DNA from 3 places in the Vibrio toranzoniae genome. Region 2 is predicted to be linked to each of the others. Evidence: predicted binding sites of a transcription regulator. Region 2 holds the regulator's gene; each other region holds the start of a gene.
What was found. The regulator CRP, encoded in region 2, controls carbon source genes, mostly activating them, when cyclic AMP is high. The targets are predictions, from matches to a motif close to TGTGANNNNNNTCACA.
Positions count from the first base shown of each region.

Region 1: recB (exodeoxyribonuclease V subunit beta) is a predicted target of CRP. The motif match lies at 1,344-1,359, and genes of this name have one in related genera.
Region 3: cdd (cytidine deaminase) is a predicted target of CRP. The motif match lies at 1,331-1,346, and genes of this name have one in related genera.

Region 1 covers NZ_AP025514.1:2,424,480-2,427,786, reverse strand. The annotation lists gene recC (exodeoxyribonuclease V subunit gamma) at 1-1,047, shown strand, start outside; gene OCU50_RS10905 (hypothetical protein) at 1,054-1,215, shown strand; gene recB (exodeoxyribonuclease V subunit beta) at 1,457-3,307, shown strand, end outside.
Region 2 covers NZ_AP025514.1:2,849,636-2,852,942, reverse strand. The annotation lists gene OCU50_RS13010 (DUF1338 domain-containing protein) at 1-614, shown strand, start outside; gene crp (cAMP-activated global transcriptional regulator CRP) at 799-1,431, opposite strand; gene OCU50_RS13000 (phosphoribulokinase) at 1,672-2,541, opposite strand; gene OCU50_RS12995 (YheU family protein) at 2,619-2,831, opposite strand; gene OCU50_RS12990 (hydrolase) at 2,953-3,307, opposite strand, start outside.
Region 3 covers NZ_AP025514.1:1,739,098-1,742,404, forward strand. The annotation lists gene sbcB (exodeoxyribonuclease I) at 1-57, shown strand, start outside; gene OCU50_RS07645 (CidA/LrgA family protein) at 83-454, shown strand; gene OCU50_RS07650 (LrgB family protein) at 457-1,134, shown strand; gene cdd (cytidine deaminase) at 1,451-2,338, shown strand; gene purT (formate-dependent phosphoribosylglycinamide formyltransferase) at 2,506-3,307, shown strand, end outside.

The DNA.
Region 1 (3,307 bases), 430 kb from region 2:
AGTCATGTATTGAGCTACGCCAAAGAATGGCTTCCTGCGGCTAACCGTTCCGGTGAACGCAGTGGTGAATTCAATCGTGCGTTGGATGACTATTTGCTTGGTGCGACTTATCCGTTAGAGCTCGATCTGGTTGAGCTGCAGCGTTTCTGGCGCTTGCCAGTGCAATACTTCTTTAATCGTCGCTTAAAGGTAGTGTTTGAGCCGCCACTTCCTGTAATGGAAGACGATGAGCCGTTCGTGCTTAATGGCTTAGAAAGCTTCCAACTTAAAGATGCTCTGCTGCAAGTATTGCTGGATAACCCAGAAGGGGCAGATGAAGCGGTTCGCTTGTTTGTTTCTGAGCAAAAAGCCCAAGGTCGATTACCGGTTGGCGCCTTTGGTGATATTGAATTTGAGACTAACCGTGTCCAAGCGGAAGACTTAGCCAAAGAGATTCGATTTGTGAGTGGGCAGCCACAGCAAGATCTTGAGATAAATATTGAGTTTGATGTGCTAGGCGAGGGCAAACCGGTTCGTTTGATGGGTTGGCTTACTCAAAACTATCAATCAGGCTTAGTGCGCTTCCGTAGCGGTAAAATACGCTCTCAAGATTACTTGGCAGCGTGGATTGATCATCTATGTTGTGCAGTCATGGGGCAAGGGAAAACGACTCATATTATTGGCTATGACAGAAAAGAAGGTGTGGTTCACCAAACGTTACAACCGATTGCTGATGCGCAGCAAGCAAAGAGTTTATTGGCTGAGTTAGTTCGACTGTTCTATCAAGGTATGACTGCACCACTGCCTTACTTCCCGAAAACCGCATTGGCCGGCGTTGAAGCGGGCTTTAGCCGTGGTAAATGGGTCGATGATGAAGAGAAGTCTCTGAAGAAAATGGCCGATACCTTTAATGACAGCTTCGCCTTTACTGGCGAGGGTCGAGATACCTACATCTCACGTATTTGGCCTAAGTGGGACGATGAGCTGGCTGCTGAGTCGCGTATGTATTCAACGCTTGTGTTACAGGCGGCAAGGTTGGCGGCTGCCGATCTGGAAGATCAGGAGTAAGTGGTTGTGATCGATAAGATCAATCGCGGGTGCGCTGAATTAATGAATGACGAAAGAGAGTTGCTGGTCAGCATTTGGGGTGCTTGCTTTCAATGTGAATGGAATCAAGGTGAAGAGAAGCAAGGTACAGGAAATAAAGTGGCCGCCAGTAAATCATTATTAGTGTAGGGCGTTCGCTGTACGGCCACAGGTCAGAGGGACCATTATTCTGTGGTTCAAAGTAACGCATGAGTATAAAACTCGAATCGCGCTCCTGAACTCGTGGGCGCATAGTAGCGAGGCGATCTGAATTGATCCGTGAGAGAGATCGCACTAACTATTAACAAATCAGCGTAGGACGTAAATTGAATGACATTTTCTACGCTAGGTCACATTTGTAACAGACTAATTTATCAGAAGGCAGTAAGGTATGACGACCACAAGCAGTGTTCAGGTAATCACTCCACAGACACTCGATACCATGACGTTTCCACTTCATGGTGCGCGTTTAATTGAAGCATCAGCAGGTACGGGTAAAACATTCACCATTGCTGGCTTGTATTTGCGCTTACTGCTCGGGCACGGCACGGCTGCACCGCAAGGTGATCTGAACGAAGCCACCCGACACCATGAACCGTTAACCGTAGACCAAATTCTGGTGGTGACCTTTACTGAAGCGGCAACTGCAGAGCTGCGAGATCGTATTCGTGCCCGAATCCATGATGCGCGCATTGCGTTTGCTCGTGGTCAAAGTGACGACCCAGTGATTGCGCCTCTGTTGCAAGCCATCGATGATCATGCTGGCGCTGCGAAAACACTGCTCAATGCCGAAAGGCAAATGGACGAGGCTGCTGTCTACACCATTCATGGCTTCTGTCAGCGAATGTTGACTCAAAATGCCTTCGAGTCCGGAAGCCGTTTCGATAACGAATTTGTGACCGATGAAAGCCATCTGAAAGCGCAAGTGGTTGCCGATTATTGGCGTAAGCAGTTTTATCCGCTACCTATTCAACTGGCTGGTGAGGTTCGTCATATCTGGGGGTCACCGGCTGCATTATTAGCAGACGTAAATCGTTATCTGACAGGATCGCCGCTGAAATTGACGGTAGATGCTATGTCGGGTGATTTGCAAACTCTGCACAACCAGAACCTAGACAAAGTGAAGCAGCTCAAAGCGCTGTGGTGTGAATTTGAAGCGGACTTTTTGGCTTTGATCTCAGGTTCAGATGTGAACAAGCGCAGTTACACCAAGAAGTCTCTGCCGACATGGCTAGAAGCGGTCACAGCATGGGCGCAGAGCGACACCCATGATTACCAGTTCCCAGACAAATTAGAGAAGTTCTCGCAAGCCACTTTAATCGAGAAAACACCGAAAGGCACCGCACCTCAGCATGCCGTTTTCGAAGCGATTGAAGATTTCTTAAATCACCCAGCCGACTTGAAAGCTCCGTTATTGGCACATGCGATTACCCATTGTCGAACTATGCTCGCTAAGGCTAAACAGCAAAAGCAGTGGTTATCGTTTGATGACTTGCTGACTCAGTTATCTGCATCGATTGATGTCGATGAGCAATCATTGCTGGTGGAAAGAATTCGCACACTCTACCCGGTTGCGATGATCGATGAATTCCAAGATACCGACCCGCTGCAATACAGTATTTTTAGCCGAATCTATCTCGATAATTCGCAGTGCGGCTTGTTTATGATCGGTGACCCGAAGCAGGCTATTTATGGCTTCCGTGGCGCAGATATCTTTACCTATATCAAGGCGAGAAACCAAGTTAGTGCTCACTACACCTTAGGGACTAACTGGCGTTCAAGTGCCGATATGGTCAGTGCAGTAAACCAAGTGTTTATGAATTCGGACAGCCCGTTTATCTACGACCAAGACATCCCATTCTTACCCGTAGCTGCCAGTCCATCGGCCGACAAACGCCAATGGGTGATGAACGGAGAAACTCAGCACGCACTTACCTTTTGGCTGCAAGAGGCTGAAGACAAGCCGTTACCAAAGGGCGAATATCATAAGGCGATGGCTGAGGCGACGGCGAGTCAAATTCAAACCATTCTGACCGCTTCTCAAAACCAGCAAGCTTATTTTGATAACGGCAAAAAACAACATGCCGTGAATGCGGGTGATATTGCTGTCTTGGTTCGAACCGGCAGTGAAGGCCGTCTAATCAAGAACGCCCTGTCTGAACAGGGTATCGCGAGTGTGTATTTGTCGAACCGAGACAGTGTGTTCACCAGCTTAGTAGCGCAAGATATTCAACGCCTGCTA
Region 2 (3,307 bases):
TTGAGTTAGGTTATAAAGCGTGTGGCGATTACCTGTTTGAGAGCAAGAAGCTAGTCGCTAAGCATTACGAGCATCCAGATCCAAAGCAGCCGAAAGTGTTCATTAGTGAGTTGAAGGTAGAAGAGTGCTCAAGTGAGTTGCAACAGATCGTTGCTAAGTTGGTTGAGCAAGTTGACGCAAGTCAGCTTCAAGGTCATGAATTCTTGTTTGGTGGTCGTCTCTGGGATTTGAGCTTCGCTGATTTCCAAGTGCTAGCAAAAGAGAGTGAATACGCGTCTTGGCTAGCGGCTCATGGTTACGGTGCCAACCACTTTACGGTGAGTGTGAACCAGTTAAATAAGTTCGATGAAGTGCAGGTTGTGAATGACTATCTGAATGAGTCGGGATTCACGATCAATGCATCTGGAGGTGAGGTGAAAGGCTCTCCAGAGGTCTTATTAGAGCAATCATCAACAATGGCAGACAAAGTCCCAGTTTCATTTGTGGAAGGCAATGAGATGATTCCTGGTGGCTTCTATGAGTTTGCTAAGCGCTATGCGATGGCGAATGGTGAGCTTTATACCGGGTTTGTTGCAGCATCGGCTGACAAGATTTTTGAAAGCACCAACGGTTAAAGAAAGATTCGAGCACAGGCTTTGCCCTAGGGATGCGGGTGCGCTTCGCTTCGAGATAGTTTGCGTTTGGAAGTTGTAAGTGTTCCATTCGCATCTCGCATCTGCTCTTTAGATCTTTAGATAACAAAAAAGCCACCAAATTTTCATTTGGTGGCTTTCAAATTTTTGGCTCAGTTAATCGAGATTAACGAGTGCCGTATACCACGATAGTTTTACCGTGTGCAGAAATTAGGTTCTGCTCTTCTAGCATCTTTAAGATACGACCTACTGTCTCACGAGAACAACCAACGATCTGGCCAATTTCTTGACGAGTGATCTTGATTTGCATGCCGTCAGGGTGAGTCATTGCATCGGGTTGTTTCGCTAGGTTTAGTAGCGTTTGAGCGATACGACCGGTTACGTCAAGGAACGCTAAGTCACCAACCTTTTGGCTAGTTACTTGTAGGCGGCTTGCCATTTGCGCTGAAAGACGCATCAGGATGTCTGGGTTCACTTGGATAAGTTGGCGGAATTTCTTGAAAGAAATCTCAGCGACTTCACAAGGAGATTTTGCTCGAACCCACGCAGTACGCTCTTGGTCTTCTTCGAATAAGCCAAGCTCACCGATGAAGTCGCCTTGGTTTAGGTAAGAAAGAATCATCTCCTTACCTTCTTCGTCTTTGATAAGAACTGCCACAGAACCTTTCACAATGTAGTACAAGGTTTCTGCCTTTTCACCAGCATGAATCAAAGTACTTTTTGAAGGGTACTTATGAATATGACAGTGTGAAAGGAACCACTCTAATGTTGGATCGGTTTGGGGTTTACCTAGAACCATAATATCTTACTTCCTCTGCAGGGTATGCTTGCTGCTTTCCGTATTTTAGCTAAGCCTGGATTGACTCGTTAGGATAAGAGCACTTGTTGAGTGCTGCAAGCTATCTTGTGTTTCGTTTAAGAATAGTATCCTTTTTCAGGTACTATTTCTTGATTTTAATCGTGACCAAGCTACGATTTTTTACGCAAAATTGTGCACATGATCACGGTATGAAAAGTAATCAATAGGAATGTCGTACCGTTAACCTATTTTGCCGGTTTCGATGAGTTGCTGCAGGATTGGCCTTACAATGAGCTCCATAGCAAAACTCATTTTTCCTCCTGGCACCACAAGCGTGTTGTGGCGAGACATAAATGAGCCATCAATCATAGCCAAAAGGTAGGGGAAATCGACGTTTTTGATGCCACGTAATCGTATAACTACGAAGCTCTCGTCTAAACTAGGGATCCCTTTGGCGTTGAGTGGGTTGGATGTATCTACGGTTGGCACTCGTTGAAAATTGATATGAGTACGCGAAAATTGAGGAGTTATGTAGTTAAGATAATCATCCATTGAACGAACAATTGAGTCCATTACTGCTTCGCGTGAGTGCCCGCGATCGCGTGTGTCACGAACGAATTTTTGTATCCATTCAAGGTTTACGATTGGCACCATGCCAATTAGCAGGTCGACATGTTTAGAGACGTTGATGTCTCCGTCTACTACACCGCCGTGTAGGCCTTCGTAGAACATCACATTTGAATTTTCAGGGATCTCTTGCCATGGCGTAAAGGTACCTGGCATTTGATTGTAAGGCACGGCTTCATCGAAGGTGTGCAGATAACTCCGTACTTTACCGGTGCCTTCATTACCGTATTGATGGAAGAATTCTTCTAATGCGCCAAAATCGTTAGCCTGTGGACCAAAGTAGCTGATGTGTTTACCTTGCGCGCGTGCCTTGCGGATTTCGACATCCATTTCTGGTCGAGTAAAGCGATGGAAGCTATCCCCTTCAACCCAAGCGGCCTTCACGTCCATCATATTGAACATTTTACGGAAGGCTTCTGAGGTAGTGGTGGTGCCGGCTCCAGATGAACCCGTCACCGCAATAATTGGATGTTTAGCGGACATGACAACCCTTGTCGTTTGAGTAACATACTTGTTAGCAATCGATTTTTACTATAACACGGCTCCTTTCTAAGCGCAGCCTAGAAGCGTTTTATGACTTGGATATCAACGGTTTCATGTAGCTCAGAAAACACGATGCTGACCTCTCCCGAGGCTAATTGATGTTTCACTTGGTCAATCTTGTTCTGTAATGAAACCTCTACGTCGCCGTAGTCTGTACCTTCACGTAGTACGAACTCTTTGATGAGGTTTTCCAGTGTCTCTGGCGCGATGTCTTGCCATGGGATGATCATAAATACTTCTCTCTTTTATGTTCATAAGTATGTTCATTGGTACGTTGATGAGTGTGTCTAGTGGACATTACCACTCCCCCCTCTTTACCAAAGCTAAGCTTATTTTTATAACGTCCGGGCATTATGCCGAATCTTGGAGACTTTCATAGTAGGCGGGTAATGCTTCTTCTAACCAAAATCTAGGTTTGAGCGTACTGCCGGTAATAAAGCCCACATGGCCACCTTTTTGAAACAGTCGATAATCGATGTTGTCGGGGAGGACGAATTTTGGAATAACATCATCGGTCATGAATGGATCATCTTTGGCGTGAATGATCTGTGTCGGTAGTTTTATCTGATTGAGCTTAGGAAGAGCGGAGCACTGTGCGTAATAGTCTTGCGCGTTTTTGAACCCGTGTAGCGGCGCAGTAATCCGTTCATCAAACTCGTATAGCTTATTAATTTTCTTGATCGCTTCAGCGGTGATCCCGAGTTTA
Region 3 (3,307 bases), 1.1 Mb from region 2:
AAGAAAATGGCGATCTTAAAGGCGGTTTATCAGTACGTTGAAAAGTTAGCTAGCTAATTCCATTATCAAGAGACATGACACTTTGAAAGAAAGATTGATCCAACTGGTTTACTGCTTAATCTCCTTCACCTTAATCATAGGTGCTCTCACAGCAGGAAATGCATTACAGCAATTTTTGGAAACCTCAATTCCCGGTAGTATTTTTGGCATGTTGATTCTGTTTTCCGCTATGGTGATTGGTATTGTCCCTCCACACTGGGTACAGCCCGGTGCCAGCTTGATTATTCGTTTGATGATCTTGTTGTTCGTTCCAATCAGTGTTGGGTTAATGGATCACTTCGAATTGCTTATCGCCAATGCACTGCCAATCATGGCCAGTGCCGTTGGTGGAACGCTCATAGTCTTGGTTTCGTTATCTTGGTTCTTAGACCGCTTACTTTCGAGAGGTAAATAGTCATGTGGATTCTACTGACTATTGTGGTATTTCTGTTTGCTCGTTGGGTAAGCCAAAAAGTGAACTCTCCGCTGTGTAATCCTTTGTTAATCAGCATTGGCATCATTATCCCAGTTCTAATGTTCTTCAAAGTCCCCTTTGAAGCCTATTACGCAGACAACACTTGGATTACTTACATGCTTCAACCTGCGGTTGTTGCACTTGCTTACCCTTTGTATGAACAGTTACCTCAAATCAGAGCTAACTGGCGTATTATTACCTTTGCCTGCACATTGGGCAGTGTGATGTCGATGACTACAACCGCATTAATTGCTGTGGCTTTCAAAGCGGATTTAAGCTTGATTGCGAGTTTATTGGGTAAATCAGTCACCACACCTATCGCGATGGAAGTATCGAGCCATTTAGGTGGTGAAGCAGCCATTGCGGCAATTTTGGTATTGATTGTCGGCCTATTCGGGGCGATTTTTGCTTACCCTATTTACAACCTGATTGGCATTAAGAGCCCAGTTGCCAGAGGTTTAACCATGGGTACGGTTTCTCACGCGTTGGGCACCGCGACTTGTGCAGAAAAGAACCAAGAAGATGCCGCATTCAGTTCATTGGCATTAGTACTTTGCGGGGTTATCACTTCAATCATTGCCCCTAGCGTGTTTTCCGTCGTGGTTTGGCTCTATTCTTAACTAGCCAGATGACAAGATACGAGCAATAAGCCTCCACCAAACAACACTTGCAAGCTCTTTTAATCGCTTACAAGTGTTTTCAAAACCAAATCAGCCCAAGCAGGACTCTGTTTATTTCAGAGTCTGTTTGGGCTTCTTATTTTTGACAATAAATGCGATATCACGTGTTGTTTTCAATCTTGCAATCGATTTCATTTGTGACCTCACTCTAATTATGCAAGGCAATGTAACAATGGAATTTAAATGGTGACAATAATCACAGAAATATCCTGAACATTGCATAAAATTAAAGTCTAAGGTCAATTAAGGATTCAACATGAACAGTCGTATTACCCTGGCGCTGGAAAGTGCTCCCTCTTCAATTAAAGTACTTTTAAGCGACATCGTATTAGCAGACAACTTTGACGCAACATTCTCTCCAGAACAATTTGCCAGCCTACTACAAGCAAGTGGATTAGCGGATGACGAACTGCGTATTGCGTTGCTTCCTTTTGCTGCAGCCTATGCTTACGTACCGCTCTCAAACTTCTATGTTGGTGCAATCGTGCGTGGTTTGTCTGGTACTTTGTATTTTGGTGCAAACCTTGAAATCGCCGGAGCTCAACTTGGCCAAACCGTACACGCTGAGCAATCTGCGATCAGCCATGCTTGGATGAAAGGTGAAGAAGGTATCTCGGATATCACAATCAACTTCAGCCCTTGTGGACACTGCCGACAATTCATGAACGAACTGACGACAGCAAAAGAGCTCAAAGTTCAGCTTCCACAACGTGATGAAATGTCACTGCAAGAATACCTGCCAGATTCATTCGGTCCAGCAGATCTAGGCATCACAACGGGATTAATGGCTAAACTGAATCATGAATATCAGTCAGATGAAACGACCCCGCTTGTCGTCCGTGCCTTAGAAGCGTTAAACCGCAGCCACGCACCTTACACGAAGAACCTAAGTGGTGTTTCACTACAACTGACAACGGGTGAGATGTTCACCGGTGCTTACGCAGAAAACGCGGCATTCAACCCAAGTCTACCGCCGCTACAAGTAGCCTTGGTTCAACTTAAGATGGCTGGCTTCGATTTCGAACAAATTGAAAACGCTGCCTTAGTTGAGATTGCTGATGGTAGCATCAGTCACCTAGCCGATACTCAGTCTACGTTAGAAGCAATTAACCCCGATATTCCAGTGACTTACTTAGCAATCTAAGTACATCTGGTTAACATTATTTTAAATAAGCAGCCCTACTTTTCGGAGCTGCTTTTTTTATGCCTGTAATGAACGGAACAACCAAAGCAAACGTTTGCTTTTGTCATGCAAATCAGTATGATCACCCCGTTTTCAATCAATCGTTCATAAGGTCGGAAGGAATTTCTATGTTTGGTACTGCTACTCGTGAAAATGCTACTCGTGTACTTCTATTAGGTTCAGGTGAACTCGGCAAAGAAGTTGCTATCGAGTGCCAACGTTTAGGTTTGGAAGTTATTGCATGTGACCGTTACGCTGATGCACCCGCAATGCAAATTGCACATCGTAGCCATGTATTAGACATGTTAGATGGCGATGCACTGCAAGCAGTCATTGAACTCGAAAAACCAGATTATGTGGTTCCAGAAATAGAAGCTATTGCCACCAGCAAATTGGTAGAGCTAGAAGCACAAGGCTTGAATGTTGTTCCAACGGCTAATGCGACGAAACTGACAATGAACCGAGAAGGTATCCGTCGTCTTGCAGCTGAAGAGCTAAAACTGAGCACTTCACCTTACCGCTTTGCAGACACCTTCGAAGACTTCGCCGCTGCTGTTGAATTCGTGGGTATGCCTTGCGTTGTTAAGCCTGTAATGAGTTCTTCAGGCAAAGGCCAAAGCATTATCAGAACTGAAGAAGACATCCAGAAATCTTGGGACTACGCACAAGAAGGTGGTCGTACTGGCGCAGGTCGTGTGATTGTTGAAGGCTTCATCGACTTTGATTATGAGATCACTCTGTTAACCGTTCGCGCTGTTGATGGTGTTCACTTCTGTGCGCCTATCGGTCACCGCCAAGAAGACGGTGATTACCGTGAATCATGGCAACCACAAGTGATGTCAGACAATGCCTTGAAAGCGGCGCAATACACGGCAGAACAAGTGGTTAACGCACTAGGTGGTCACGGTATATTTGGTGTTGAACTGTTCG